Regions from separate parts of the Streptomyces sp. HSW2009 genome, predicted to be linked through region 1. Evidence: predicted binding sites of a transcription regulator. Region 1 holds the regulator's gene; each other region holds the start of a gene.
The links. The regulator HrcA, encoded in region 1, represses chaperone genes, less so after heat shock. The targets are predictions, from matches to a motif close to TTNGCACTCNGNNNNNCNGAGTGCNAA.
Positions count from the first base shown of each region.

Region 2: a site for HrcA is predicted at 8,117-8,143, ahead of groL (chaperonin GroEL). Genes of this name have one in related genera too.
Region 3: a site for HrcA is predicted at 3,518-3,544, ahead of groES (co-chaperone GroES). Genes of this name have one in related genera too.

Region 1 covers NZ_JBEHZD010000534.1:267-5,085, forward strand. Annotated here, with positions in the region: partial or broken gene AAHZ94_RS28015 (nitronate monooxygenase) at 1-797, opposite strand, end outside; gene dnaJ (molecular chaperone DnaJ) at 1,487-2,620, opposite strand; gene hrcA (heat-inducible transcriptional repressor HrcA) at 2,621-3,637, opposite strand; gene AAHZ94_RS28030 (MBL fold metallo-hydrolase) at 3,837-4,562, shown strand; partial or broken gene AAHZ94_RS28035 (hypothetical protein) at 4,737-4,819, opposite strand, start outside.
Region 2 covers NZ_JBEHZD010000111.1:266-13,112, reverse strand. Annotated here, with positions in the region: gene AAHZ94_RS11535 (DUF3263 domain-containing protein) at 4-441, shown strand; gene otsB (trehalose-phosphatase) at 684-1,514, shown strand; gene AAHZ94_RS11525 (alpha,alpha-trehalose-phosphate synthase (UDP-forming)) at 1,651-3,450, opposite strand; gene AAHZ94_RS11520 (glucosyl-3-phosphoglycerate synthase) at 3,822-4,823, opposite strand; SAM riboswitch class I at 5,000-5,138, shown strand; gene thrC (threonine synthase) at 5,156-6,466, shown strand; gene AAHZ94_RS11510 (MoaD/ThiS family protein) at 6,610-6,885, shown strand; gene AAHZ94_RS11505 (cold-shock protein) at 7,395-7,598, shown strand; gene groL (chaperonin GroEL) at 8,293-9,918, shown strand; gene murQ (N-acetylmuramic acid 6-phosphate etherase) at 10,071-11,018, opposite strand; gene AAHZ94_RS11490 (hypothetical protein) at 11,102-11,341, shown strand; partial or broken gene AAHZ94_RS11485 (MurR/RpiR family transcriptional regulator) at 11,305-12,156, opposite strand; gene AAHZ94_RS11480 (DUF8819 family protein) at 12,287-12,685, shown strand; gene AAHZ94_RS11475 (DUF4031 domain-containing protein) at 12,685-12,847, shown strand, end outside.
Region 3 covers NZ_JBEHZD010000025.1:15,887-28,733, reverse strand. Annotated here, with positions in the region: gene AAHZ94_RS03660 (SDR family NAD(P)-dependent oxidoreductase) at 18-821, shown strand; gene AAHZ94_RS03655 (hypothetical protein) at 806-934, opposite strand; gene groL (chaperonin GroEL) at 1,345-2,967, opposite strand; gene groES (co-chaperone GroES) at 3,063-3,371, opposite strand; gene AAHZ94_RS03640 (THUMP-like domain-containing protein) at 3,806-5,008, shown strand; gene AAHZ94_RS03635 (carbon-nitrogen hydrolase family protein) at 5,203-6,075, shown strand; gene AAHZ94_RS03630 (DHA2 family efflux MFS transporter permease subunit) at 6,250-7,806, opposite strand; gene AAHZ94_RS03625 (TetR/AcrR family transcriptional regulator) at 8,173-8,967, shown strand; gene AAHZ94_RS03620 (contact-dependent growth inhibition system immunity protein) at 9,081-9,776, shown strand; gene AAHZ94_RS03615 (hypothetical protein) at 9,880-10,137, opposite strand; gene tsaD (tRNA (adenosine(37)-N6)-threonylcarbamoyltransferase complex transferase subunit TsaD) at 10,134-11,402, opposite strand; partial or broken gene rimI (ribosomal protein S18-alanine N-acetyltransferase) at 11,584-12,018, opposite strand; gene tsaB (tRNA (adenosine(37)-N6)-threonylcarbamoyltransferase complex dimerization subunit type 1 TsaB) at 12,150-12,839, opposite strand.

The DNA of each region.
Region 1 (4,819 bases):
GTACGGATGAACGTGGTGTCGGTCAGGGCCCGCTTGTGGACGGCGCTGGCGCCGGACTCGGGGCAGACCAGGAACGCGGTGCCCAGTTGGGCGGCGCTGGCGCCGGCCGCGAGCACCGCGGCGATCTGCGCGCCGCGCATCAGCCCGCCGGCGGCGATCACCGGCAGCGGCACCGCCTCGCGCACCAACTGGATGAGGGCGAGCAGCCCGAGGCCCTGGCCACCGCCCTGGACGTGCGGGTCATCGCGGTGGGTGCCCTGGTGGCCGCCCGCCTCGATGCCCTGGACGCAGAGCGCGGTAGCGCCGGCCGCCTGGGCGGCGAGCGCCTCGTCGACGGAGGTGACGGTCACCACCGTCACCGTCCCGACCCTGGCGAACGCCTCGCACACCGCGCGCGTGGGGCAGCCGAAGGTGAAGGAGACCAGCGGCACCGGGTCGTCCAACAGGATGGCGAGCTTGGCGTCGTAGGCGTCGTCGGTGGCCGTGTCGCAGTCGCCGAGCGGTGTCTCGTACCAGGCGACCTCGCCGGCGAGCTGCTCGCCGTAGACGGCGACGGCCGACGGGTCGCTGGTCGCGGGCTGCGGCATGAAGAGGTTGACGCCGAACGGCACGTCGCCCCGGGCCCGCAGGTGCTTGATTTCCTCGTACATCGCCGCCGGCGTCTTGTATCCGGCGGCGAGGAAGCCGAGTCCCCCGGCCGCGCCCACGGCGGCGGCGAGCTGCGGGCGCGAGGCGCCCCCCGCCATGGGGGCCTGCACGATGGGATACCGGTAGAGATCGGTCAACGGGGAGGACATGGCCACATCGTGCCACGCTCCGTGCGGCCCCGGGCAACACCCCCGGGCGTCCACACCGTGGACCTCCACCACACTCTCCGCACCGCTGCGGCACGCCCTGTTCACCCGGCCCGTACGACCGCGCCCGGGCCGGGAGCAGCGGCCCGTGCGACCGTCGCTCAGACCAGAGCCAGCGGCCCGTACGACCGCACTTGTGCCGGAGGCAGCGCCCCGTACGGCCATGCTCGGCCTGGGGGCAGCGCCCCGGACGGCCACGCCCCGACTAGTCCCAGCGGCCCGTACGACCGCGCTCGGAGCAGGCCAGCGGCCCGTACGACCGCACTCGGACTGAGGCAAGCGAACCGCGCCAGCACCTCGTACGACCACGCTCGGGACCAGGGACCAGGGACCAGGGACCAGGGACCAGGGACCAGCGCCGGTGCGACCCACCCGACGGCCGTCCGACCGGTTGACCGGGCCAGCCGAGCGAACGGCCCGATCCGGGTGGGCCAGCCCGGATGAACAGCCCGGTCCCGTCCCACGGCCCGGTCCTGATGCGCGGGGACGCACCTGCCGCACGGAGCGCACCCGCTCCACGAGACCTGCCCGCGCCAGCGAATGAGCGGAAAACGCGGAGGGCGCCGCCCCCGTACGCAACGGGGTCGGCGCCCTCTGGTCAGTGCCGTGGCCCGCGCGGCGCGGGCCGGCCCTCACCGGCCGTTGAACGCGTCCTTCAGCCGGGAGAACAGCCCCTGCTGACCTGGCTTGAATTCGCCTGTCGGGCGTTCCTCGCCGCGCAACTTGGCGAGCCGGCGCAGCAGTTCTTCCTGCTCCGGGTCGAGCTTGCTCGGCGTGGTGACCTCGACGTGCACGATCAACTGGCCGCGGCCACCGCCCCGCAGGTGCGTGATGCCGCGCCCGTGCAGCGGGACCGACTGGCCGGACTGGGTGCCCGGTCTGATGTCGATCTCCTCCACGCCGTCCAGCGTCTCCAGCGGCACCTTGGTGCCGAGGGACGCCGCCGTCATCGGAATGGTGACCGTGCAGTGCAGGTCGTCCCCGCGGCGCTGGAAGACCGCGTGCTGGGCCTCGTGGATCTCCACGTACAGGTCGCCGGCGGGGCCGCCGCCGGGGCCGACCTCGCCTTCGCCCGCGAGTTGGATGCGGGTGCCGTTGTCGACGCCCGCGGGAATCTTGACGGTCAGCGTGCGCCGCGAGCGCACCCGCCCGTCGCCCGCGCACTCCGGGCACGGGGTCGGCACCACGGTGCCGAAGCCCTGGCACTGCGGGCACGGCCGCGAGGTCATGACCTGGCCCAGGAAGGAGCGGGTGACCTGGGACACCTCGCCGCGACCGCGGCACATGTCACAGGTCTGCGCCGAGGTGCCGGGCGCCGCGCCCTCACCGCTACAGGTCGTGCACACGATGGCCGTGTCGACCTGGATCTCCTTGGTGGTGCCGAACGCCGCCTCGCTCAACTCGATGTCGAGCCGGATCATGGCGTCCTGGCCGCGGCGCGTGCGCGAGCGCGGGCCGCGCTGCGACGCGGTGCCGAAGAAGGCGTCCATGATGTCGGAGAAGTTGCCGAAGCCGGCTCCGAAGCCGCCCTGGCCGCCGCCCGACGCGCTGGAGAGCGGGTCGCCGCCGAGGTCGTAGACCTGCTTCTTCTGCGGGTCCGACAGGACCTCGTAGGCGGCGTTGATCTCCTTGAAGCGCTCTTGCGTCTTCGGGTCCGGGTTGACGTCCGGGTGCAGCTCACGCGCGAGCCTGCGGAACGCCTTCTTGATCTCGTCCTGGGAGGCATCGCGCCGCACGCCCAGGACGGCGTAGTAGTCCGTCGCCACTTACGACTCCGCCAGGATCTGTCCGACGTAACGTGCCACTGCGCGTACCGCTCCCATCGTTCCGGGGTAGTCCATGCGGGTCGGTCCGACCACGCCGAGTTTTGCGACTGCCTCGTCGCCCGAACCGTAGCCGACGGCGACCACGGATGTGGAGTTCAGGCCCTCGTGAGCGTTCTCATGACCGATTCGCACGGTCATGCCCGAGTCCTTGGCCTCGCCGAGCAGCTTGAGCAGGACGACCTGTTCCTCAAGGGCTTCGAGCACCGGCCTGATGGTCAGCGGGAAGTCGTGTCCGAACCGGGTGAGATTGGCGGTGCCGCCGATCATCAGCCGCTCTTCGGTCTCCTCGACCAGCGTCTCCAGCAGGGTCGCCAGCACCGTGGAGACCGCGCCCCGGTCCTCAAGCTCGAACGACTCCGGCAGATCCTGCACGAGCTGCGGCACGTCCGCGAACCGCCGCCCGACGACCCGGCTGTTGAGCCGCGCCCGCAGATCGGCCAGCGCGGTCTCGCCGACCGGCGCCGGGCAGTCCACCATCCGCTGCTCGACCCGGCCGGTGTCGGTGATCAGCACCAGCATCACGCGCGCGGGCGCGAGCGCGAGCAACTCCACGTGCCGCACCGTCGACCGGGTCAGCGACGGGTACTGCACCACCGCGACCTGCCGGGTGAGCTGCGCCAACAGCCGTACCGTGCGCCCCACCACGTCGTCGAGGTCCACCGCGCCGTCCAGGAAGTTCTGGATGGCGCGGCGCTCTGCGGGTGAGAGCGGCTTCACACCGGCGAGCTTGTCCACAAAGAGCCGGTAGCCCTTGTCGGTGGGGATGCGGCCGGCGCTGGTGTGCGGCTGGGCGATGAAGCCCTCGTCCTCCAGGGCTGCCATGTCGTTACGCACCGTGGCCGGCGAGACGCCGAGTTGGTGCCGCTCGGTGAGCGCCTTGGAACCCACCGGCTCCTCGGTGCCGACGTAGTCCTGGACGATGGCGCGCAGCACTTCAAGTCTGCGTTCGCTCAGCATCGCGCACACCTCCAGTCAAACCGTCGCTCGGGGGCCTCTCCTGGCACTCAGCACATTCGAGTGCCAAATAACCCGGGGCCAGTGTACGGCCGGTGACCGCGGTCCGGGCAAGAGTCGCCCCGGCCGTAACCGAGCGTGGGGCCGGAAACTGCCGTCGCCGGCCGGGCGGGCCCCCCGGCCGACCGTTAGCGTCTCTCCCATGGACAGCAGTGCGGAAGAGCGCGTACGGGATCGCTGGGAGGTTCTCGCGCCGGGCGTCGCCCGGCGCCGGCTGCCGCAGTGGGACGCCACGGTGGGGGCGGTGGCCGGCCCGGCGGGCGTGCTCGTGGTGGACACCGGCGCCACGCTCCGTGAGGGCGCGGAGGTCCGCCGGGAGGTGCGCGCCCTGTTCGGCCACGAGGTCACGCACGTCGTGCTCACCCATCCGCACTTCGACCACGTCCTGGGCACCGCGGCCTTCGCCGGCGTGCAGGTGTACGGGGCGGTGGGGCTGGCCGAGTTGCTGCACCGGGAGCGGGACGAGTTGCGGGCGGACGCGGTACGACACGGGGCGGACCCCGATGCCGCGGCGGTCGCCACCGACCTGCTGGTGTACCCGCGGCACTCGGTGTGCGGCGAGGTGACCGTGAGCCTCGGCGGCGACCGCGAGGTGCTGCTCGCCAACGTCGGCCCCGGGCACACCGGGCACGACCTGGCCGTCTTCGTACCCGGCCGGCCCGAGGTGGTGTTCTGCGGCGACCTGGTGGAGGAGTCGGGCGAACCCCAGGCGGGCCCGGACGCGGTGCCCACCCACTGGCCGGCGGCCCTGGACCGGCTGCTCGACCTCGGCGGCGATGACGCCCGGTACGTGCCGGGCCACGGCGCGGTGGTGGACGCCGCCTACGTGCGCGCGCAGCGCGCGATGCTGGCCCACCGCTTCGCGTAGGAGCAGGAAGAGCAGGAGCAGGGCGAGAAGCAGGAGTGGCCGCGGCTACGCGCGGGGGCGGGCGCGCGTAGTGGGAAGTGTCCGGGCCCGGGGCGCGCACCGTACGGGGCGGGGCCTGCGCGCTCGAACGGGCCCGGGTCCGGGCGCGCTCGTACAGGCCCGAGTCAGGCCGCCTTACAGGCCGGGCGGGCGCAACTGCGGCGGGCGCTCGCAGTCGGGGACCGGCCTTTCCTGCGGGGCCCGGAGCCGGCGCGGGG
Region 2 (12,847 bases), on a different contig from region 1:
CCCGTGTCTGGGACCGAGCCTGTCTCAGGGACCGAGCCCGGCGCCGGCACGGGCACTGGCGACTCGTACGGCACGGACAGCCCCGACGGCGCAGACAGCCCGTACGGCACAGACGGCCCCGGCAGTCCCGATGCAGACGGCCCCGGCACGGACAGCCCCGCCGCAGGGGACTCCGACACGGAGGACTCCGCAGCAGCGGGTTCCGACACAGCGGGCTCCGGGCTCTCCGAGCGGGACCTCGCCGTGCTGGCCGTGGAGCGGCGCGGCTGGTCGGGGCCCGGCGCGAAGGAGCGGGCCATCCGCGAACGGCTCGGCATCTCGCCCACCCGCTACTACCAACTCCTCAACGCCCTCCTGAACGATCCGCGCGCCCTGCGCCACGACCCGGTCACCGTCAACCGACTGCGCCGGGTGCGCCAGGCCCGCCGCGACCGCCGCTGACCGGCTGGCCTCGTAGGACGTACGCCGCCCCGTGGCCCGCTGGACCCGCTGTTGGTTGGCCGGGCTGGTCGGACGTGCGCCGCCCCGTGGCCCGCTGGACCCGCTGTTGGTTGGCCGGGCTGGTCGGACGTACGCCGGTCCGCGGCCCGCCGGGCCTGTTCGGGCCCGGCCGCGCCACCACCCCCGCGTTGGCCGATCCGGCACTGGTGGCCGTGGTGGGGGGCGCCGATAGGGTCGGCCGCATGGGCATTCCCGTCCCCTCAACCGACGCGGGCCGAGCCGGGCTCGCCGCGCTGTTGGCACGGCCCCGGCGGGCCGTCGTCGCGCTCGACTTCGACGGCACGCTGGCCGAGATCGTGCCCGACCCGGAGCAGGCCCGCGCGCACCCGGCGGCCGTCCCGGCGCTGGCCGCGCTGGCCCCGCTGGTGGGCACCGTGCTGGTCCTCACCGGCCGCCCGGCCGACGTCGCGGTGCGCTACGGCGGCTTCGCCGGCGTACCGGGGCTCGCCCACCTCGTCGTACTCGGCCACTACGGCGCCGAACGCTGGGACGCGGCGACCGGCGAACTCCGGGTCCCCGAGCCGCACCCCGGGGTGGCCGCCGTCCGCGCCGAACTGCCCGGCGTGCTCGACGGGACCACCGCGGCGGCCGGCGCCTGGATCGAGGACAAGGGGCGGGCCGTCGCCGTCCACACCCGCAGGGCCGCGGCGCCGCAGGCCGCCTTCGACGCGCTGCGCGCCCCGCTCGGCGAGCTCGCGGCCCGCCACGGCCTGGCCGTCGAACCGGGCCGCCTGGTCATCGAGCTGCGCCCGCCGGGTGTGGACAAGGGCGTGGCGCTCACCGATTTCGCCCGTGCCGTGGACGCGGAGACCGTGCTGTACGCGGGCGACGACCTGGGCGACATCGCGGCCTTCGACGCGGTGGCGCGCCGTCGCGCCGCAGGCAGCCCCGGCCTCCTGGTGTGCAGCGGCAGCAACGAGGTCACCGAACTCGCCGACCGGGCCGACCTCGTCGTGGACGGCCCGGCGGGCGTGGTCGCCCTGTTGACGGCACTCGCCCACGAACTGGGCTGACCCCCGCGGGAAGCTCGCCGCCCGCGCGGGAGGTGCGACGCCTGCACATGAGGCCCCGCAGCCCCCGCGCGGGAGACGCGCCACTCCGCGCGGGAGGACGCGCCAGTCCGCGCGGGAGGCCCGCCGCCCCGCGCGGTTACGCCGCCCCGAGCGCCCGCAACTGGGCCAGGAACCACGCCTGCGGGGGTAGCGCCGTGGCCGCCGCGGCGAGGCGCTTGGTCCGCTCGGCGCGCTCGGCCGGGTCCATGCGGAGCGCCTCGTGCAACGCTCTGGCCGTCTCCTGCACGTCGTACGGGTTGACCGACAGCGCGTCGTCGCTCAACTCGGCGTGCGCCCCGGCCTCCCGGGAGAGCACCAGCACACAGCCGGCGTCCGAGACCACCGGGACCTCCTTGGCGACCAGGTTCATGCCGTCCCTGATCGGGTTCACCAGCGCCACGTCGGCGATCCGGTACGCGGCGAGCGAGCGCGCGAAGTCGTCCTTCACGTGCAGCGCCACCGGCTGCCAGGTCGCCGTGCCGAACTCCTCGTTGATCGCGTCGGCGACCCGCTGCACCTCGGCCGTGTACGCCCGGTAGACCGCGAGGTCCTGCCGCGAGGGGTAGGCGAAGGCGACGTGCACCACCCGTTCGCGCCACTCGGGGTGGTCCGTGAGCAGCAGCCGGTACGCGTGCAGCCCGCGCACGATGTTCTTGGACAGCTCGGTGCGGTCCACCCGGACGATCACCTTCCGGGCCGGCGCACGGTGGTCCGAGCCGTCTGACCCGGCTGGCCCGGCTGCCCCGGCTGGCCCGTCCGTGCCGCCCGGGCCCTCGATCTGGGCCCGCAGCGCGGCCAGCCGCTCCGTCACGTCGGCGGCGTGCGAGCGGCTGCGCAGGAACTCCGCGTCCGCGCCCAGGCCGTGCACCCCGAGCCGGGTCGTCCGCCCGGCCGACTCCACGGTGAGCTCGCCGGTCTCCGCGTCCCGGCCGACCCGGGCGCCGAGCACCCGGGCGCCGCAGTCGGCGCACGCCTCGGCCCAGCGCGTGGTGAGGAAGGCCGCCCGGTCGCCGCCCAGGATGCCGTGCAGCACGGCGGCTGCGACGTCGTCGGGCAGCAGCCGGTAGTAGTCCGGCGGGGCCCACGGGGTGTGCGAGAAGTGGCCGATGCGCAGGTCGGGGCGGCGCTGCCGGAGCAGCGCGGGGACCAGCGCCAGGTGGTAGTCCTGCACCAGCACGGCGGCCCCCGGCCCCGCCTCGCGCGCGAGCGCGTCCGCGAACGCGGCGTTGTACGCCTCGTACGCCTCCCACTGGCGCCGGAACTCCTCGTCGAAGACCGGCTCCAGCGGGGTCTGGTAGAGCAGGTGGTGCACAAACCAGAGCACGGAGTTGGCCACCCCGTTGTACGCCGCGGCGAAGACCGCGGGCTCGATGTCCAGCAGCCGCACCCGCGGGCCGCCGGTGGCCGCCGGGTCGAGCGGCGCGCCGCGCCGGCCGCCGGCCGCCGGGTCGCCGACCGCGGCCCGCCGCACCGCCTCCCGGTCGCCGTCGCCGAGCGCGGCACACACCCACACGGAGTCGGCGTCCGCGCCGATCGCGGAGAGCCCGGAGACGAGGCCGCCGCCGCCGCGCTTGGCGGTCAGCCCGGCCGCTGCTGCCGCAGTCGCCGGCGCGGCCGGTGCTGTCGGTGCTGTCGTGGGCGTTGCCCGGGTCGTGGGCGGTTCGGGTGTGGCGGGTGGTTCCGTGGGGCGTTCCGCGGGTGGTTCCGGTGCGGCGGTGGCGCCTGCCGCAGCCGCCTCGCCCGGGGTCGGCGTTCGCGAGGGCGAACGGGTCGGTGGGGGCGTCAGCGCGTACGCGACGGGCCCGCGGTTCGAAGCGACCAGCACCCGGGCGCCCGGTCTGGGACCGGTGGCCGGCACGGAGTCGACGGCTTCCTGCTCGCCATGGACGGAGACCATGCCGCGAGCCTAGCCAGGACCGGAACCGCTCAAACGTACGGACGCCGCCGCCCCCGCCCCCGCTCCCACCCGCCGTCTCCGCGCGCCGTTCGACCGGACCGCCCGCGCTACGCCGACTCCGGTACGCGCCGGTGCGGCGGATTCCGGCACCTCTCCGCGCCCCCGGCCACCCCCGCCGAGCCACCCCGCGCAGCCCCCACCCCGCCCCGTACGCATCAGGAGACCCACCCCGCGCACCACGGCGCGCACGCATCGTCACCCTCGGTGGTGGCCGGGCGCCCTGCCGTGCCCGCGCCCGTCGCCCCCGCTGGCCGCGGTCGTGCCGCGGTCGTGTGCGGCCGTGTCGTGGTCGTGCCGCGGCCCCGCCGTGGCTACGCCGCCCAGCGCTCCGCGTACTCCGGGACCTCGATCATCGGCGGGCGCTCCTCGGTGTCCACCGGATGGGTGTGCGGCTCGAACCCGCCGTCCGCGCCGCGCTGGAACTGGGTCAGTCGGGGGCGCACCAAGTAGCCGCGGGCCAGCCGGAGTTGGGCCGTACGGTAGATCGCCGCCGCCATCCGGCCGAGGGCCTGGCCGTCCTGGTGGCGGTGGCGGCGCACGCCCACGTCCACCTGGGCCAGCGCATCGAGTCCGACCGTGTGCAGCGCGTCCACCAGCAGCCCGAGCTCCACGCCGTACCCGACCGGGAACGGCAGCCGCTCCAGGAGCGAGCGGCGCGCCGCGTACTCGCCGCCGAGCGGCTGGACGAATCCGGCGAGCTGCGGCCAGTGCAGGTTCAGCAACGGCCTGGCCACCAGCTCCGTCACCCGGCCGCCCTGCCCGGCGGACCCGGACCCAGGCCCGGGCCCGGCGGCCGCGGCCGGCCCGCCCGCCTCGCCGACCTGCCCCAGCGGCCGGTCGTACATCGCCTTCACGAACTGCACCTCGGGGTCGGTGAGCAGTGGCCCGACGATCCCGGAGACGAAGGTGGAGGAGAAGTCGCGCAGGTCGGCGTCGACGAAGCAGACGATGTCGCCGCGGGTGGCCAGCAGCGAGCGCCACAGCACCTCGCCCTTGCCCGGCACCGTCGGCAGCCGCGGCAGCAGGTCGTCCCGGTGCACCACCTGTGCCCCGGCCTCGCGCGCGACGGCCGCGGTGCGGTCCGTCGAGCCCGAGTCGACCACCACGAGCTCGTCCACCAGCGGCGCATCGCGCATCAGGTCGCGGCGGATCGTGGCGACGATCGTGCCGACCGTCGCCTCCTCGTTCAGCGCCGGCAACACCACGCTGACCGTGGCCCCACCAGCCCGTTTCGCCGCCAGGAGCCGGTCGAGCTGACGGTCGGCAGCGGACCAGGACCGGCGGCTCAGCCAGCGCTCCACCTCTTCCAGCACCTGCGTGACTCCTTATGCGCGGCGAGCAGCGCTCGATGTTACGTTCATCTCGTGGTTCGGACGACTGTCCGTACTGTTCCAACCTTCGGTTACAGTCTTGAACAACGCGGATGACCGTCGCATGCCGGGGTCATCTCGCCCACAAACGCCTGGCTCCAAGGAGCCCAGTGCCATACCGCTCATCCAGAGGGGCAGAGGGATACGGCCCGTTGAAGCCCCGGCAACCCTCCAGCCGGAAACTCGCACCGCGAGGCTCCCGGTGGGGAAGGTGCCAATTCCGTCTCGTGGCGAAGTGCGCCGCGAGGAAGATGAGGAGAAAGGGCCTCGCCATCATGGCTGTGCAAGTCACCGCAACCTCCACCGCTCCCGCCACGTCGGACGCCTCCGCCCCAGTGGACCTCGGCCCCGCCGCCGCGCTGTCCTGTCGCGAGTGCGGCGAGCGCTTCGAGCTCGGCCCGATCTTCGCCTGCCAGCTCTGTTTCGGTCCCCTCGAAGTGGCGTACGACCTGCCGACCGGGGACCCGCAGGCGCTGCGGCAGCGCATCGAGGCCGGCCCGAACAGCATCTGGCGCTACGCCCCGTTGCTCCCGGTCCCCGCGAACGTCGCCGCCAAGCCCAACCTGAACCCGGGCCTGACCCCGCTGGTCAAGGCCGACCGGCTGGCCGACGCGCTCGGCGTCACCGGCGGCCTGTACGTCAAGGACGACTCGGGCAACCCCACCCACTCCTTCAAGGACCGGGTGGTGGCCATCGCCGTCGAGGCGGCCCGCGCCTTCGGCTTCACCACGCTCTCCTGCTCCTCCACCGGCAACCTGGCCGGCGCGGGCGGCGCCGCCGCCGCCCGCGCGGGCTTCCGCTCCTGCGTGTTCATCCCGCACGACCTGGAGGCCGGCAAGGTCGTCATGGCCGCCGTCTACGGTGGCGAACTGGTCGGCATCGAGGGCACGTACGACGACGTCAACCGGTTCTGTAGCGAGCTGATCGGCGACCCGCTCGGCGAGGGCTGGGGCTTCGTCAACGTCAACCTGCGCCCGTACTACGGCGAGGGCTCCAAGACGCTCGCGTACGAGATCTGCGAGCAGCTCGGCTGGGAGATCCCGGACCAGATCGTCATCCCGATCGCCTCCGGCTCCCAGCTCACCAAGATCGACAAGGGGCTCAAGGAGCTGATCAAGCTCGGCCTGGTCGCGGACAAGCCGTACAAGATCTTCGGTGCCCAGGCCGAGGGCTGCTCGCCGGTCTCCCGCGCCTTCAAGGACGGGCACGACGTGGTGCGCCCGGTGAAGCCGAACACGATCGCCAAGTCGCTGGCGATCGGCAACCCGGCCGACGGCCCGTACGTCCTGGACATCACCCGGCGCACCGGGGGAGCGGTCGAGGACGTCAACGACCAGCAGGTGGTCGACGCGATCAAGCTGCTGGCGCGCACCGAGGGCATCTTCGCGGAGACCGCGGGCGGCGTGACCGTCGGCGTCACCCAGAAGCTCATCGAGACCGGACAGCTCGACCCGGCGCTGACGACCGTCGTGCTCAACACCGGTGACGGGCTCAAGACGCTGGACGCCGTGGCGCCCACCACCGGTCCGACGGCGACGATCAAGCCGAACCTCGACGCGTTCCGCGCGGCCGGCCTGGCGAGCTGACGCCTGCGCCCCGGCCCGGCCGGCGCGCCCCGGCCGGGGCGGTCGTCGACCAGCCGTCGGCCGCCCGCCGGCCGTGGATCGGCGACCGGCCGACGCCCCGCCGCGACAGCACACTTCCCCGCATCTCCCACGAAGGTGACCCCATGAGCGTCAACGTCCGCATCCCGACCATCCTGCGCACCTACACCGGCGGCAAGGCCGAGGTCAGCGCCGAGGGCACGACCCTCAGCGAGGTGCTGGCCGACCTGGACAAGAACCACCAGGGCATCGCCGCCCGGGTGCTCGACGAGGACGGCAAGCTGCGCCGTTTCGTGAATGTGTACGTCAACGACGACGACGTGCGCTTCGCCGAGGGCCTCCAGACGGCGACCCCGGACGGCGCCGGCATCTCGATCATCCCGGCCGTCGCCGGCGGCTGATCCGCCGTCACCTGCCACGAACTGCCGGAATTGCCCCGTCCACAAGAAAGCGGACGGGGCAATTCCGTGCCCAGAATCGCGATAGGGTTGGTGTGGCTCTTTTCGTTTAGCCCCAGCTCCGCCCCGCACTCGCGGTTCCGCCCCACCTGCAACTCCCCGCTTCCCCCGCACCCTTCACGGGCCCGTGCGTTGAGCGCATATGAGAACCCGTCAAAATGTGCGTGAAATGTGGACATGATTTGCCGGGTTAGTGCCGCCATGTCCGGCCCGACTTGACCGGTATTCACCGGAGTTAACCCCGTATAGCCGATGAGCCGCGCCCAGAATTCTCGTCCGATTGACCTGTTGCTCTGGGCATCTGGGCAGATACATTCAGCGGCGGTCGACGCGTTCCGGCGCACGCCTCCGGGGCTCCCCTGGCCAATGGTGAGGGGATTCTCAGGGGTGAGGTCTGACCCGGGTCCGCGGAGTGCGGTCCTGCGCAAGGGCCAGCAATAGGGGAGTTTGGAATGGCTCAGGGCACCGTCAAGTGGTTCAACGCGGAGAAGGGGTACGGCTTCATCGCGGTCGACGGTGGTGCGGACGTGTTCGTCCACTACAGCGCGATCCAGATGGACGGCTACCGCACCCTTGAGGAAGGCCAGCGGGTCGAGTTCGAGATCTCGCAGGGTCAGAAAGGGCCGCAGGCGGACATGGTCCGCGTGGCCGGCTGAGCGCCGACCGACTGCGCGAAACAAGGGCCCGCACCCTCGGCAGGGGGGTGCGGGCCCTTCGCATGCCCGCAGCGGGTTGGGCGGCTCCGGAACCCCCGGAGCCACCCGTGCCCCGGCGCCCCCCGGTGGGCTTCAGCCGGCGCGGCGGGGCGGCGGCGCGGCCGTCGGATGTTCCCGCACGTTGCGAATGCGTACGGCGAAGACGGGCGGTGCGCGGTGGGCGACGGGTGCGTACGGGGTGGGTGAGCTGCATGCGCCACGGCCGGCGCCCCGACCGTCGACGCGGGACCGCGCATCGGGGTCACCCGACTCGGACCGGAGACCGGTCCCGACCGCCGCCCCCAGCGACGCTCCTGAGCGGAGCGACCTTGCGCCCGCCGCGTCCCCGACCACCACCCCCCATCGACGCTCCTGAACGGAGCGACCTTGCGCCCACCGCGTCCCCGACCACCGCCCCCCACCGACGCTCCTAGCGGAGCGACCTTGCACTCTAGGGTGCCGAGTGCTAATCATTGGCGTTAGCACTCTGCTGTCGAGAGTGACAGAAGGACCGGGTCGGTGAGGCTCGCAGGCCAAGCGGGGCAAGGAACCGCGGGGCAGGCAGGCCGTCCGTCGCGGGCGCCACGCGGTCCGGAGTATTCACCCTCCCCCAGCCACTGGCCGGGGGCCCCCAGTCCTGGGAGGACCACTTCACATGGCCAAGATCATCGCGTTCGACGAGGAGGCACGGCGCGGTCTTGAGCGTGGGATGAACCAGCTCGCTGACGCCGTCCGGGTCACCCTCGGCCCCAAGGGCCGCAACGTCGTCCTTGAGAAGAAGTGGGGCGCCCCCACGATCACCAACGATGGTGTGTCCATCGCCAAGGAGATCGAGCTCGAAGACCCGTACGAGAAGATCGGCGCCGAGCTGGTCAAGGAGGTCGCGAAGAAGACGGACGACGTCGCCGGTGACGGCACGACGACCGCGACCGTCCTGGCCCAGGCGCTGGTGAAGGAGGGCCTGCGGAACGTCGCCGCGGGCGCCAACCCGATGGCCCTCAAGCGCGGCATCGAGCGCGCCGTCGAGGCCGTCTCCGCGCAGCTCCTTGAGCAGGCCAAGGACGTGGAGACCAAGGAGCAGATCGCCTCCACCGCCTCCATCTCCGCCGCTGACACCCAGATCGGCGAGCTCATCGCCGAGGCGATGGACAAGGTCGGCAAGGAAGGCGTCATCACCGTCGAGGAGTCGCAGACCTTCGGGCTTGAGCTGGAGCTCACCGAGGGCATGCGCTTCGACAAGGGCTACATCTCCGCGTACTTCGCGACGGACATGGAGCGTATGGAGGCGTCCCTGGACGACCCGTACATCCTGATCGTCAACTCCAAGATCTCCGCGGTCAAGGACCTGCTCCCGCTCCTGGAGAAGGTCATGCAGTCGGGCAAGCCGCTGCTGATCATCGCCGAGGACGTGGAGGGCGAGGCCCTCTCCACCCTGGTCGTCAACAAGATCCGGGGCACCTTCAAGTCCGTCGCCGTCAAGGCCCCGGGCTTCGGTGACCGCCGCAAGGCCATGCTCGGTGACATCGCCATCCTCACCGGTGGCACCGTCATCTCCGAGGAGGTCGGCCTCAAGCTGGAGAACGCCGGTCTCGACCTGCTGGGCCGCGCCCGCAAGGTCGTCATCACCAAGGACGAGACCACCATCGTCGACGGTGCCGGTGACAGCGAGCAGGTCCAGGGCCGCGTCAACCAGATCCGCGCCGAGATCGAGAACTCGGACAGCGACTACGACCGCGAGAAGCTCCAGGAGCGCCTGGCGAAGCTGGCCGGCGGCGTGGCCGTCATCAAGGCCGGTGCCGCCACCGAGGTCGAGCTCAAGGAGCGCAAGCACCGCATCGAGGACGCCGTTCGCAACGCGAAGGCGGCCGTCGAAGAGGGCATCGTCGCCGGTGGCGGCGTGGCCCTGCTCCAGGCCGCCGCGGTCTTCGAGAAGCTGGAGCTCGAAGGCGACGAGGCCACCGGTGCGCAGGCCGTGCGCCTGGCCCTGGAGGCCCCGCTCAAGCAGATCGCCGTCAACGCCGGCCTTGAGGGTGGCGTCGTCGTGGAGAAGGTGCGCAACCTGACCCCCGGCCACGGTCTGAACGCCGCGACCGGCGACTACGTCGACCTGGTTGCCGAGGGCATCATCGACCCGGCCAAGGTGACGCGCTCCGCGCTCCAGAACGCCGCGTCGATCGCCGCGCTGTTCCTCACCACCGAGGCCGTCATCGCCGACAAGCCGGAGAAGGCCGCTGCCGCGGGCGCTCCGGGCGGCATGCCGGGCGGTGACATGGACTTCTGATCCCCAGCGGATCAGCTTGTTCCGTACGAACGAGGGCGGCACCCACTGCGGGTGCCGCCCTCGGGCGTTCTCGGGAGCGGGGAGCGGGGAGCGGGGAGCGGGGCCCGTTCCTGAGTCCCGCTTCCTGAGGCCGGTGGCCTGGCCCGCGCCGATCAGGCCGTACGGGCCGTGTCCAGGGCCGCGCGGAGGTGGCCGTTCGCATCCGTCAGCAGCCGGTCCGCGGTGGATGCGTCCACGTCGGCGAGCAGCGTGAGGATGGCGTTCTTCACCTCGCCGCCGGTGGCCGCGAGCGCCGCCTCGGTCGCCTCGTCCGACGCGCCGGTGGCCAACTGCACGATGCGCCGGGAGCGGGCCCGCAGCTTGTCGTTGGAGGCCCGCACGTCCACCATCAGGTTCCCGTACGTCTTGCCCAGCCGGATCATCGTGAGCGTCGAGATCATGTTGAGCACCAGCTTCTGCGCCGTGCCCGCCTTCAGCCGGGTGGAGCCGGTGAGCAGTTCCGGGCCGACCACCACTTCGATGCCGTGCTCGGCCGCGCCGGCCAGCGCCGAGCCCGCGTTGCAGGCCAGCCCGACGGTCAGCGCGCCGTGCGCCCTGGCGTACTCGACGGCCCCGACCGCGTACGGCGTGCGGCCCGACGCCGAGACGCCGACGACGCTGTCGCGCTCGGTCAGGTGCAGCGCGGCCAGGTCGGCGGCGGCCAGTTCCTTGCTGTCCTCGGCGTCCTCGGCCGAGGTGACCAGGGCCGGCGTGCCGCCCGCGATCAGCCCGATGACCTGCTCGGGCGCGGTGTTGAAGGGCGGCGGGCACTCGCTGGCGTCGAGCACGCCGAGGCGGCCCGCGGTGCCGGCGCCCGCGTAGATCAGCCGGCCGCCGCCGGCCATCCGGTCGGCCACCGCGTCGATCGCCGCCGCCACCTGGGGCAACTGTGCGGCGACCGCGGTGGGTACGGCGCTGTCCTCGGCGTTCATCAGCCGGGCGATGGCGAGCGTGTCGAGCCGGTCGATCTCGGCTAGTTCCGGGCGGTACGCCTCGGTCGTCAGGGTGTCGAGCTGGGCCCGGAGCGGACCGGGCCGGACACCGTCGGCGCTGGTGTTCATGGCGGCGATGGCTCTTCCTCGATACGGGAGAAGGCGGAGCGGGAGCGGAGCGAGGGGGAGGGGGCGAGGGAGGGGCGGGGCGGATGAGGGGCGAGGGATATGAGGGGGAGAGGGGTGGGGGGGGGGGGGCGGCGGGCGCCCGCGGGGGGGGGGGGCGGCGCGCGGGGGGGGGGCGGGGGGGCGGGGGGGGGGGGGGGGCCGGGGGGGGCGGGGTGCCGGGGGGCGGGGGGGGGGGGGGGGGGGGGGGGGGGGGCCCCCCCCCCCCCGGGGGGGGGGGGCCGGGGTGGGTCCGGGGGGTGCGGCGGTGCGCCAGCGCCTCGTAGGAGTCCGAGAGCGCGGGCGCGGCGGTGGCGTAGGTGCGCTGCGCGACGCCGATGAACAGGCAGTCCACGACCAGGAGTTGACTGGTGCGGCTGGACATGGCGGCCGGCCGCAACTCGCTCTCGCGGGCCGAGGACGTGGTGAGCACCAGGTCCGCGTACTGCGTGACCTCGGCCGCCGGGTTGCCGGTGATCGCGACCGTCGTGGCGCCGTGCGCGAAGGCGGTGTGCAGCGGTTCGATGACGTCGGCGGTGCGCCCGGAGTGCGTGATGGCGATGGCCACGTCGCCCGGCCGCATCTGCACGGCGCCGGTCACCGCGAGGTGCAGATCGGTGTGCGCGTGCGCGATGAGCCCGATCCGCAGCAGCTTCTGCACCAGGTCCTGGCCGACCAGGCCGGAGGCGGCGATCCCGTACACGTCGATGCGGCGGGCCGAGACCAGTGCCGCCACGGCCGCGTCCAACTGGCTGGTGTCGAGCGCGGCGGCGGTGTCCGCCAGGCACTGCTGCTCTTCCTGGGCGAGCTTGGCGACCACGGTGGCGATCGGGTCGTCCACCGCGATGTCGGCGGTGACGGCCGGCGCCCGGCCCGCGGCCTGCTGCGCGGCGAGCGCGGCGAGGGCGAGCCGCAGGTCGCGGTAGCCCGGATAGCCGAGCAGCCGGGCGGTGCGCACCACGGTGGCCTCGCTGGTGCCGGTGCGCTCCGCGAGCCCGGTGACGGTGAGCGCGGCACAGCCCGCCGGGTCGGCGGCGACCGTCTCGGCGACCCGCTGCATCGAACGGGTCATGGACGGCCCGACGGCCCGCAACGTGGCCATCAGGGCAGCCGGGGCCGGAGGGGCGGCGCCCTGGACGCCGATGAAAGTTTCCTTCAGCTTGCTGCTCACCTTTGAAAGGTATTTTCGGTCATGGCGGGCGTCAAGAGTGACGGAGCCTGACAATGGAGCCATGGAGCTCGAACAGACACTGCACAGGGCGCGGGCGCTCGTACTGGCTGACCTGTCGGCGGGAGACGTGGCGCGGGCGGACGTGGTCTCGCTCGTCGAGGACGCGGTGACGCACCGGCGGTGGTGGGTCGAGCAGTGGCCGGACGGGGCGCAGTTCGTGGCCGGCCTGGTCGCGCAGGACGTCCAGGACGCGCTGCTTGAGCGGTACGGGCGGTGGCCGCTGTGCCCGGTCTGCGTGGGCGGCGGCGACCCGCACGCCCTGGAGGTCGAGCCGGAACTCGGCCCCGACCCGCGCTGGGTCTGCACCAAGACCACGGTCGAGGTGGCCAGGCTGGGCGCGCTGGAGGCCGTGATCTCGGGCGGCCGGGGCTCCAGATCCGGCGGCAAGGGCGACCACTGATGGCCGTGTACATCGACCCGCCCATCTGGCCGGGCCACGGCCGCATGTGGTCGCACCTGGTCAGTGACGTGTCGTACGAGGAGTTGCACGCCTTCGCGGAGCGGATCGGCGCCCCGCGCCGCGGCTTCGACCGGGACCACTACGACGTGCCGTCCACCAGCT
Region 3 (12,847 bases), on a different contig from region 1:
CCGGATAGCGTGCGCACATGACGACTGCACTGATCACGGGAGCGACGGCGGGCATCGGCGCGGCGTTCGCACGACGGCTGGCCGCGCAGGGCACCGCGCAGGCCAAGGGGCACGGCGCCGGATACCACCTGGTGTTGGTGGCGCGCGACCGGGCACGGCTGCGGGAACAGGCCACCGAACTGCACGACCGGCACGGCGTGGAGGTCGAGGTGCTGGCCGCCGACCTGTCCACGGAGGAGGGCATCGCGGCCGTCGAGGAGCGGCTCGGTGACCGCAAGCGGCCGATCGACCTGCTGGTGAACAACGCCGGCTTCGGCAACAAGGGCCAGTACCTCGATGTGCCGCTGGCCGACGAGTTGACCATGCTGAAGGTGCACTGCGAGGCGGTGCTCCGGCTGACCAGCGCGGCCGTGCTGCCGATGCGCGAGCGGGGCCGCGGCGGAGTGGTGAACGTGGCCTCGGTCGCCGCGTTCGTACCGCGCGGCACCTACGGTGCGAGCAAGGCGTGGGTGGTGCAGTTCACCCAGGGCGCCGCGCGCGACCTGGGCGAATCCGGGGTGCGGCTGATGGCGCTGTGCCCCGGCTTCGTACGGACCGAGTTCCACCAGCGGGCCGGCATGGACACCGGCAACATCCCGAGTTGGCTGTGGCTGGACGCGGACCGGCTGGTGGACGCGGCGCTCAAGGACCTGGCGCGCGGCAAGACGCTGTCGGTGCCCGACCCCCGGTACAAGACGCTGACCGGCCTCGCCAAGCTGGCCCCGCGCGGCACGCTGGCCCGGGTCTCCACCAAGACCGGCCGCCGCTACGGGCCGCGCTGACCGCACGGGTCGTACGGGTCGTACGGGTCGTACGGGCCGCAGCTCCGGCCGCGCCGGCTGCCGGCCAACTCCCGTACCACCTCAGGCAGTTGACGTACGGGCGAACGCGCCACGGCCCTGCGGGCACCCCCGCACCCCGGCACCGCCGCACTCCCCTCCCGGCCTCCCGGCCACCCACCGCCACGCCGTCGACCGGGCCGGCCCCCGCGCCCCGGGCTGTCAGGGGCATGCCGTCCCTGCCGCGGCGGCGGGAGCCCGTACCGGCATCGCCACGGCGCGAGCCGGTACCACCATCGCTGCGGCAGCGGGCCCGTACCGGAGCCGCCGCGTTCGGTGGTCGAGAGACCCGAAAACGCAGCGCGGGGGGGGGGGGCCCCCCCCGGGGGGGGGGGGGGGGCGCGCCGGCCGGGGGGCGCGGGCGGGCGGGGGGGGGGGCGCGCGCCGCCGCCCCCCCCCCCCCCCCCCCCCCCCGCCCCCCCCCCCCCCGCGCCGGGGCGCCCCCCCCCCCCGACCGATCAGGTGATCAGTGCGAGTGGCCGTGGCCGTGGCCCGCCTCGGGCTCGTCCTCGGCCGGCTTCTCGACCACCAGGGTCTCGGTGGTGAGCAGCAGCGACGCGATGGAGGCGGCGTTCTCCAGGGCGGAGCGGGTGACCTTGACCGGGTCGATGACGCCGGCCTTGACCAGGTCGCCGTACTCGCCGGTCGCGGCGTTGTAGCCGGAACCCTTCTCCAGCTCGGAGACCTTGGAGACGATCACGTAGCCCTCAAGGCCGGCGTTCTCGGCGATCCAGCGCAGCGGCTCGACGACCGCGCGGCGGACGACGGCGACACCGGTGGCCTCGTCGCCCTCCTTGCCCAGGCCCTCGTCGAGCACCTTGGCGGCGTGCACCAGGGCGGAGCCACCACCGGAGACGATGCCCTCCTCGACCGCGGCGCGGGTCGCGGAGATGGCGTCCTCCAGACGGTGCTTCTTCTCCTTGAGCTCCACCTCGGTGGCGGCACCGACGCGGATCACGCAGACGCCACCGGCGAGCTTCGCGAGGCGCTCCTGGAGCTTCTCGCGGTCCCAGTCGGAGTCCGTGGCCTCGATCTCGGCCTTGATCTGCGCGACCCGGCCCTTGACGTCGTCGGCGTTGCCGCCGCCGTCCACGATGGTGGTGTCGTCCTTGGTGATGGTCACGCGGCGCGCGGTGCCAAGGACGTCCAGACCGGCCTGGTCGAGCTTGAGGCCGACCTCTTCGGCGATGACGGTCGCACCGGTGAGGGTGGCGATGTCGCCGAGCATGGCCTTGCGGCGGTCGCCGAAGCCGGGGGCCTTGACGGCCACGGCGTTGAACGTGCCGCGGATCTTGTTGACGACGAGGGTGGAGAGCGCCTCGCCCTCGACGTCCTCGGCGATGATCAGCAGCGGCTTGGAGCCACCCTGCTGGATGACCTTCTCCAGCAGCGGCAGCAGGTCCTGGATCGCGGCGATCTTGCCCTGGTGGATCAGGATGTACGGGTCGTCGAGGACGGCCTCCATACGCTCCTGGTCGGTCACCATGTACGGCGACAGGTAGCCCTTGTCGAAGGCCATGCCCTCGGTGAAGTCCAGCTCAAGGCCGAAGGTGTTGGACTCCTCGACGGTGATGACACCGTCCTTGCCGACCTTGTCCATCGCCTCGGCGACGAGCTCGCCGACCTGCTTGTCCTGGGCGGAGAGCCCGGCGACGGCGGCGATGTCGGACTTCTCGTCGATCGGGCGCGCGGTGGCCAGCAGATCGTCGGAGATCGCCTTGACGGCGGCGTCGATGCCCTTCTTCAGGGCGGCCGGGGAAGCACCGGCGGCGACGTTGCGCAGGCCCTCGCGGACCAGCGCCTGGGCCAGCACGGTGGCGGTGGTGGTGCCGTCACCCGCGATGTCGTTGGTCTTGGTCGCCACCTCCTTCACGAGCTGGGCGCCCAGGTTCTCGTACGGGTCGTCGACCTCGACCTCACGGGCGATGGTGACGCCGTCGTTGGTGATGGTCGGGGCACCGAACTTCTTGTCGATGACGACGTTGCGGCCCTTGGGGCCGATCGTCACCTTGACGGCGTCAGCGAGCTGGTTGACACCGCGTTCGAGGGCGCGACGGGCGTCCTCATCGAACTTCAGGATCTTCGCCATGGTTGCCTTAAGTCCTCTCCAAAGAGCCGCGCCCCGGTCGCCCGGGTGTATCAGACACGGGTGGCCGGGGCGCGATTCACGTAAAACTGGGTGAATTACTTCTCGATGATCGCGAGAACGTCGCGAGCCGAGAGGACGAGGTACTCCTCGCCGTTGTACTTCACCTCGGTGCCGCCGTACTTGCTGTAGAGCACGACGTCGCCGACGGAGACGTCGAGCGGAAGACGGTTGCCGTCCTCGAAGCGGCCCGGGCCCACGGCCAGGACGACGCCCTCCTGGGGCTTCTCCTTAGCGGTGTCCGGAATGACCAGGCCCGAAGCCGTGGTCTGCTCGGCGTCGAGCGGCTGGACCACGATGCGGTCCTCAAGCGGCTTGATGGCAACCTTGGAGCTGGCGGTCGTCACGATCCGACCTCCCCCTTCGGAGATCTCACGGGGTTAACTGTCTGAGGTGGCGACCTGGTAGATCCGTCGTCGCGGGTGCCGGATCTGCCCGTCGCTGTGTTTGGCACTCCGCATTGAGGAGTGCCAGCCCTGAGACTAGGACGCGGTTAGCACTCGGTCAAGCGGAGTGCCAATGCGGCGGGGCCGCGGGTCGCTCTCGGGGGCGCGTCCGGGGGCGCTGCGGGGTCGCTCTCCCCGCCGCCGTTGGGCCGCGCCCTGGGTCACCGCGGGCCGCGCCCGAGGCCCGTTCCCGATGCGCTGCCGGCCCGCTCACCGGTGCACCAGCGGGCCGCCGCCAGCCCGCTCCCCGGCCCGCGCCGCCCGGCCGCCCCCCGGCCCCGCCGTCCCGCCGTGCACCTCCCCCGTCGGCGCGCGGGCGCTGCGAGAATGTCCCGGTGAGTACGACCACCGGGCCCGTCGAGACCTTCCACGCCCTGCTGACCGACGAGGGGCAGGCGCTGCTGAGCGCGCTGCGCGACCTCGATCCGCACCAGGAGCTGGCCGCGGCGACCCGGCTGCGCCGCGACCACCCCGCCGACCTGGTCTCGGCCGCGATCGGGCAGGCCAGGTTGCGGCAGCGGGCGGTGGCGAAGTTCGGCGCCGATGACGCGTACCGGATGTACTTCACGCCCGACGGCGTCGAGCAGGCGACGCGCGCCCCGGTGGCCCCGCACCGGGCGCGGCGGTTCGCGGCGCTCGGGGTGCGCCGGCTGGCCGACCTGTGCTGCGGCATCGGCGGCGACGCGCTGGCCCTGGCCAGGGCCGGGGTGTCCGTGCTCGCCGTCGACCGCTCCCCGCTGACCTGCGCCGTCGCCCGCGCCAACGCGGCGGCGCTGGGGCTGGCCGAGCTGATCGAGGTGCGCTGCGCGGCGGTCGAGGACGTCTCGACCGCGGGCTGCGCCGCGCTTTTCGTGGACCCCGCGCGGCGCACCGGCACCGGGGGCGGCGGCCGGGGCCGGATCTTCGACCCCGAGGCGTACTCGCCGCCGCTGTCCTGGGCGGTCGCCGCCGCCCGCGACCTCCCGTACGCGGCCCTGAAGGTCGCCCCCGGGCTGCCGCACGAGGCGATCCCGGCCGACGCCGAAGCGGAGTGGATCTCGGACGGGGGCGAGGTGAAGGAGGCCGTGCTGTGGTTCGGCACCGCCCCCGGCGCCCGCCGCGCCACGCTGCTGCCCGCCGGCGCCACGCTGACCGGCGGCGGCCTGCCCGACCCGGAGCCGGGCCCGGTCGGCCGCTGGCTGTACGAGCCGGACGGCGCGGTGATCCGCGCCCATCTGGTCGCGGACGTGGCCGCACGGGTCGACGGCCGGCTGATCGACCCGACGATCGCGTACGTGACCTCGGACGAACTGCTGCCGACCGAGTACGCGAGCGCGTACGAGATCACGGACGTGCTGCCGTTCAACGTCAAGCGGCTACGGGCGCTGCTGCGCGAGCGCGAGGTGGGCGTCCTGACGGTGAAGAAGCGCGGCTCCGCGGTGACCCCGGAGGAGCTGCGCAAGAAGGTGAAGCTCCAGGGGCCCGCGGCGGCGACGGTCTTCCTGACGCGGGTGGCGGGGGCGCCGATGATGCTGGTGGGGCAGCCGACGGATCGGTAACCACCGCTGGCGGCAAGCGAGTTGATGGCCTGCTGCCTTGAGGGCAGGGGGAGGCGCGGGGGCACGGGGCCGGGCCGGGACCGGGGCCGGGCTCGGGGCGGGGCGGCGGAGCCCGGGGGCGAGGCGGCGGGCCCGGGGCGAGGCGGCGGGCCCGCCATAAGGTGAGCGGGTTGGCCCGCCCCTAAGGTGAGCCGGTGACCTCACCCCACTCACCCGTCTCCCCCACCCCTCCCGCCCCTCCCCCGCTCCGTATCGCCATCGCCCAGATGGAGATCAGCGCCGACGCCCGGCGCAACGGGCTGACGGTCCGCCGGCTGATGCGGGAGGCAGCCGCGGCGGGTGCCCGGCTGGTCCAGTTCCCCGAGGGCTGCCTCTCGGGGTGCGCCAAGGAGCAGATCGCCGACTGGGGCCAGGTGGACTGGGCGGCGGTCGACGAGGAACACCACCTGATCGCCGCGCTCGCGGCCGAATTGCGCCTGTGGGTGGTGCTGGGTAGTACGCACCGGCTGACCCCGCCCCACCGCCCGCACAACAGCCTGTACGTCATCGCCGACGACGGCCGCCTGGTCGGCCGCTACGACAAGCGCTACTGCTCCCACACGGAGCTCACCTCGTACTACACGCCGGGGACGGCGCCGACCACCTTCACCGTCGACGGCTTCACGTTCGGCTGTGCCATCTGCGTCGAGATCAACTTCCCGCCGCTGTTCGAGGAGTACGGGCGCCTCGGCGTGGACTGTCTGTTGCTGTCGGCCTATCCGGTCGACTCGATCTTCGAGGTCAAGGCCCGGGCGCACGCCGCGACCCACAACTACTGGCTGGCCATGGCCACCCCGGCGCAGACCACCCACCTGCTCACCTGCGAACTCATCGGCCCGAACGGCACGGTACTGGTCCGGGCGGACGCCACGGCCGAACTCCTCATCGGCGAACTCGACCGGCACTCACCCGATTTCGCCACGGCCCTGCACACGGTCCGCCCCTGGCGCGCCAGCGCACGGGAGGGCGAGATCTACCGCAGCCGCCGGGTGGCCGACCCGCGGAGCGTGGAGCTGACTGCTTTCTGATTGCCGATTGCTGCTGGTCGCTGCTGGTCGCTGGTCGCTGGTTGACGGCTGATTGCTGGCGGCTGGGGCCCGTACCGGCTTCCAGCGCACCGCCGGGCCCGTAACCGGCACGGTCGGCCGCGCGCCGGCACGGGCCCGTACGGGCGGGACATGGCGTACGGGTCGTACGGCCCCTCACCCGGTGCGTTCTGGGCCTGACGGGTCGGGGGCGACGGCGGCGGTGGGCGCAGCGGGGCCGGTGGCCGCGCCGGACTCGGCCCGCGGCGCGTCGGGCGCGCCCTGTGGTGCGGTGGGTCGGGCGGCCGGCGTGCGGCCCAGGAGGATGAACGCGACCAGCGCCGCCGCGACCAGTAGGCCGGCGGCGCTGCCGAAGGCCACCGCGTAGCCGCTACTCAGCCGCTCGCCCGGGGTGCCGGACGCGTGGTCGGTGGTCCGGGCGGCGACGGTCACCAGGACGGCCAGGCCGAGCGAACCGCCGATCTGCCGGAAGCTGTTGAGCAGCCCCGAGGCCATGCCCGCCTCGGCCGGCGCGACGCCGGTGATGGCGGCGGTGCCCAGCGGTACGAAGCACAGCCCCACGCCCACGCTGGCCACCAGCGACGGGCCGAGCATCACGGTCCAGAACGTGCCGTCGGCGGAGACCGCGAGCGCGAACCAGGCGAAGCCCACCGCGCCGATCAGCCCGCCGACCACCAGCAGCCGGCGGATGCCGACGGCCGCCACCATGCGGGTCGCGACCAGCGAGCCGACGACGATGCCCACACAGAACGGCAGGAAGGACAGGCCGGCCGCGGTCGGGCCGTAGTCGAGGACCTGCTGCAGGTAGAGCGACAGGAAGTAGAACGTCGCGAACTGGCCGGAGAACAGCAGCAGGACGAAGAGGTTGGCGGCCAGCACCGGGCGGGCGGCCAACAGCCCGATGCGCAGCAGCGGTTGCCGCGTCCGCCCTTCGACGAGCACGAAAGCGGCGATGAGCAGCACTGCGACGGCGAGCGTGGCGACCGTCGTGACCGAGGCCCAGCCGTGCGTCTCGGTCCGCACCAGGCCGAAGACCAGCGCGGTCATGCCGAGCGTGACGAGTACGGCGCCGGCCAGGTCGAGCCGGGGGCGCGGCCCGGTGCGCCGGTCGGACGCGATCCAGCGGACCGCACCGACCAGGGCGAGCGCCACGATCGGCACGTTGACCAGCAGGACCGAGCGCCACCCCGCGCTCTCGGTGAGCAGCCCGCCGGCGAGCACGCCGACCGCGCCGCCGGCCGCGCCGGCCATGCCCCACAGCCCGAGCGCCCTGGCCCGCGCGGGCCCGGCCGGGATGGTGACGGCGATCAGAGCGCAGGCCACCGGCGCCAGCGCGGCGGCCCCCACCCCCTGCACGGCGCGGGCGGCGACCAACCCACCCGGCGAACCGACCAACCCGCCCGCGAGGCTGGCGACACCGAAGACGACGAGTCCGCCGATCAGGGTGCGCCGCCGCCCGACGATGTCGGCGAGCCGCCCGCCGAACATCAGCAGACCGCCGAAGGCCAGTGCGTACGCATTGACCACCCACAGCAGATCGTCGGCGGAAAAGCCCAGGTCAGTACGTATGTCGGGGAGCGCCACATTCACTACGGACATATCGAGCGCCACCAGGAACTGCACGGTCAGCACCACGGCCAACAGCCCGCGGTGCCCCCGCTCCGCAACCTCATCACGCGGCGTGACCCCACCGCGGAGACCGGCATCGCGCATCACAACCCACCCTCCAGACACGGGACTTGGACCGATCGACGGACCGGTCGCACCATGGGGTCACACATTACTACACGCGTGGAAAAACTACGGGTGCGAGGCCGTGGCTGGGGGCCGGCGGGCGCCCCGCAGTGGGCCACGCCCAGGCGCCGGCGGCCCCGCGCGCCGAAACTGGAATCATCACTCGGTCGACCGACAGCAACACCGGCCCGCCGGGCGCGGGCCGGTTCACGGCACGACGCGTACGAGCAGACCGGCACGACGGTCGCAGCGAACACGGCGAACGCCACGAGCACAACGGACACGACAGACAGCGCAGACAGCGCAGACACAGCGAGCACAGCGGACGGCCAGAAAGCGGGAGAAGTGGGCGCGGCGAACGAGGCGAACGGGACTGCGGCGGCGACAGGGGAAGGGAGCGGGACGGAAGACCGGGCGGACGCAGGGCGGGAGGCCGGGCCGGAGGCCGGACGCAAACCCACCACGGGCCGGCCGGTCGGCCGCCCCGCACGCCTGGAGCGGGAGACGATCGTCGCCACCGCGCGGCGCGTACTGGAGGAGGAGGGCGTCCACGCACTCTCCATGCGCCGCCTGGCCAAGGAGGTCGGCAGCACGCCCCGCGCGCTCTACCACCACGTACGGGACAAGGACGAACTACTCCTCCTCGTGCTGGCCGGCATGGCCGCCTCCGCCCCCCGCCCCGCCCTGCCCGACGACCCGCGCGACCGCATCTACGTCACCGCACTACACATCCACGACCTGCTCCAGCCGCTGCCCTGGGTGGTGGAGGTGCTCGGCCTCGGCCACGTCACCGACAAGGGCGCGATGTGGATGGTCGAGGAGATCCTCGACTCGGCCATCCGTTACGGCCTCACCCCGCGCGAGGCGATCCGCGCCTACCGGGCGATCTGGTTCTACATCTACGGCGACCTCGCCTACCACGCGGCCCTCTCCCGCCGCGCCACCGAGGCCCCCCGCCCCACCCACCACAGCCCCGTCCCCGACATGCTCACCCCAGAAGACGCAACCACCCTCCCCCACCTCACCACCCACGCGAACCTCTGGGCCGAGGTCGTAGACGTCTGCAACGTCCCGGAGGGCCTACACGCCCTGATCGACGGGCTGTTGGCGCGGAGTGGGGGGCGGGGAGTGGGGCAGTGAGCCCAGGGGAAGGGTCGCCATGGACCCGCACGCCGAGGGGGCTTTCGAACGGGCGGCGACCCACGCCGCCAAGGGCACTCGCCCACGGGAATTCATACGGAAAGACAAAAGGGATGAATGGCGACCTTATCGAGTATTTTCGCCTCTCCGGGGCGCGCACCATTCTCGCTGCCTTAGGTTCACGACTTCCCACATCACCGGAAGAGCGAGCGCGGCTACTCCAGCCGAACCTGCGCGCCGCCTGGACGCTGGGCGAACAAAATGGCCGCTCACTCGAAGAGGTGGCAGACCAAATTTATACGGCTGCTGAGATTTTCTCCCTCAACTCTGAGGTCCAACCGAGAGCCATCGAAAACTTTCCAACAGCAAAAACAAGCCACGAAACAGCGACCATTCTTCATGACATCGCAAATTATGTCACAGAGTGGCGAATTGGCCTCAAATCGAATTTGGGTGACATCACCCCGACGGGTAGGGAGTTGGGCTTCAGGTTCCCCGGCCTAAGCCATTTCTTGGGAATCTACTTCGGTCAAGACGGCGAAGCCTTCGAAGACGACATCACAGAAGCCCAAGCAGTCCAGATGTACATCGACGTCGTCCACCCTGCATGCCCCTGGCGCATCACCGGCCTAGTCGGCGAATGCCACGAAGCCATGGCGCTCTTCCACGACGAACAGACCCTCTACGACTTCTTCCAACGCCGATGGATCGTCAGCTCCGGATCGCTCACCTGGATGGAATTCCTGCCGCTTATCGCCGACACCATCAAGACCCATATGCGCGAGCACCACAGGTTCACCCCGCAGTAGGACTCACCGCCCCAGCCCGGCAGAAAGGCATCAGAAAGCACTGAAGACGGCCCTCGCCCAACACGCGGGCGAGGGCCGGCGGGCGCTCGCCGCCAACGCCCCCCTACTCCCCCTCCACGCCCTCAAACCGCCAACGATGCACCGGGCGGCTCACCAACTCCGTTGGCGGGTCCGGGAGTTCCGGCACGTCGGCCTCGTACGGGGCGTCCCACCAGGTGATGACCAGGACGCGGTCGCCCGGGGCGCGGAAGGTTTCGCGGCGTAGGGGGGCGGGGGTGAGGGGCTGGCTGCGGGCCCAGGCCAGGAGGTCCGGGCCGCTGCCGGTGGCGGCTCGGGCCTCCCACATCAACGCGAGGGTCATGAGTAGAGGTTGTCCTTGCTCAGCTCGTGGAAGTGGTCGTGGTCGTGGTCGTGACCGTGGTCATGGCTGTGACCGTGACCGGCGCCGTGGGCATGGCCTCCGCCGTGGGCGTGCGTATGGCCGCTGCCATCGTCGTGGCCGTGGCCGTGGCCAGCCCCGACCCCAGCCCCAGCCCGATCCCCAGAGCCAGCGCCAGCGTCCCCCCGCGCCGGCACGTGCGGGTCCGTGACCGGGAGGGAGGAGTCCGCCGACAGGTCCCAGGCCGATGCGGTACGGCCGCGGGCGCCCATCTCCGCGCCGAGGGCGGCCACCATCGCGCCGTTGTCCGTGCACAGGCCGGGGCGCGGGACGCGGAGCACGATGCCGGCGTCCTCGCAGCGGCGTTCGGCCATGGCGCGCAGCCGCGAGTTGGCGGCGACGCCGCCGCCGCTCATCAGGTGGTCGACGCCGTTGTCCTTGCAGGCCCGCACCGCCTTGCGGGTCAGCACGTCGACCACCGCCTCCTGGAACGAGGCGGACACATCGGCCACCGGCACCTCCTCGCCCGCGGCGCGCTTCGCCTCGATCCAGCGGGCGACGGCCGTCTTCAGGCCGGAGAAGGAGAAGTCGTACGCGGCGTCCCGCGGGCCGGGCAGGCCGCGGGGGAAGCGGATCGCGTCCGGGTTGCCCTCGCGCGCGATGCGGTCGATGACCGGGCCGCCGGGGAAGCCCAGGTTGAGTACCCGGGCGACCTTGTCGAACGCCTCGCCCGCCGCGTCGTCGATGGTGGAGCCGAGCGGCCGTACGTCGGAGGTGATGTCGGGGGCGAGCAGCAGCGAGGAGTGGCCGCCGGAGACCAGCAGGGCCATCGTGGGTTCGGGCAGCGCGCCGTGTTCCAACTGGTCCACGCAGATGTGCGAGGCCAGGTGGTTGACCCCGTACAGCGGCTTGCCGAGCGCGTACGCGTACGCCTTGGCCGCGGAGACGCCCACCAGCAGCGCGCCGGACAGGCCCGGGCCGGCCGTGACCGCGATGCCGTCGAGGTCGCTGGCGGCGACGCCGGCTTCCTCCAGGGCCCGCTGGATGGTGGGGACCATGGCCTCCAGGTGGGCCCGGCTGGCGACTTCGGGGACGACGCCGCCGAAGCGCGCGTGCTCGTCCACGCTGGAGGCGACCGCGTCGGCCAGCAGCGTGTGGCCGCGCACGATGCCGACTCCGGTCTCGTCGCAGGAGGTCTCGATGCCGAGGACGAGGGGTTCGTCCCGGCGGCCGGTTGCGTCAGCCATGGGTTCCAGTCTCCGTCTCAGTCGCCGCGGGCGGCGCTTGCTCGGGCGCGGCGGTGGGGGCCGCCGCGGCCCCGTGGGTCTTGGGGGTCTCGGGCGCGGGGTGCTCCGGCGCAACGTGCTCCGGCGCTGGCTGCTCCGGCGCGGGCGCCGCGGCCGGTGTGCTGGTCAGGGCCGCGGGGCCGGTCAGCCGCATGACCAGGGCGTCCACGTTGCCGGGCTGGTAGTAGCCGCGGCGGAAGCCGATCGGTTCGAAGCCGAAGCGCTCGTACAGGCGCTGGGCACGGGCGTTGTCGACGCGTACTTCGAGCAGCACCTCGTGGCACTCGTACGCGGTGGCCGCGGTCAGCAGGTCGGTCAGCAGCCGCGCGCCGAGCCCGGTGCCCCACTGGTCGCGGGCGGCGGCGATGGTCTGTACGTCGCCGGTGCCGTCCACGGCGGCGAGGCCCGCGTACCCGACGAGCCGCCCGGCCGCGTCCTCGGCGACCACGTAGTGCCGGGTCGCGCCCGGGCCCCTGGCGTGCGCGAGTTCCGACCAGAACATCCCCGACGACCAGGCGTCCTCGGGGAACAGTTCCTCTTCGATGGCGAGCACGGGCTCGATGTCCCACCAGCGCATCTCGCGCAGCCGCGGGACACCGCCCGGGGACCGCACCGCGTCGGAAGAATCCGGGACCGGAGCCGAAGAATCCGGGACCGGAGCCGGGTCCGTGGCCGGGACCGCCGCGGCCCCGCCCTCGTACGGGGTGCTCACTGCGGGGTGACCACCTTGTAGTTGGCGGGCACCTGCGCGTCCGGCCGGCGCAGGTACAGCGGCCGGCAGGGCGGGAACTCGGCGCCCGCGGCCAGCATCTCCACCGCGAGCCCGGCCAGCGCCGCGGCGCTCTGGTACTCGGGCAGTTCGCCGCCGGCCGGCAGCTCAGCGGGCGGCGACGCGGCGAAGACCTCCCGGTAGAGGGTGCCGCCGGCGCCCACCACCGGCTGCCCGGCGAGCACGTCCGCGATCTCGGCCGGCCGGTCCACGGCCGGCTCGGTGATCCGGGTCCTGGGGTCGGCGTACCGCGCCCAGTAGACCTCCTTGCGCCGCGCGTCGGTGGCCACCGCGAACGGACCGGCGAGCCCGGCGAGGCCCGCCGCGTACGCGATGCCGTCGAGCGTGCACAGCCCGCGCACCGGCACGTCGAGGGCGGCCCCGCAGGCGGCGGCCGTGGCGAGCCCGACCCGCAGCCCGGTGTACGGACCCGGCCCGGTGCCCACCACGACGTCGGTGAGGTCGGCCGGCGTCGCGGATGCCTCGGCGAGCACCCGCTGGACCGCGGGGAGCAGGAGTTCCCCGTGTCTGCGGGCGTCCACCTGGTGGGAGCTGGCGAGTACGGTCCGGCCGTCGTGCAGGGCGACGGTCACGGCCGGGGTGGCGGTGTCAAGAGCGAGCAGCAGCACGCCCCCAA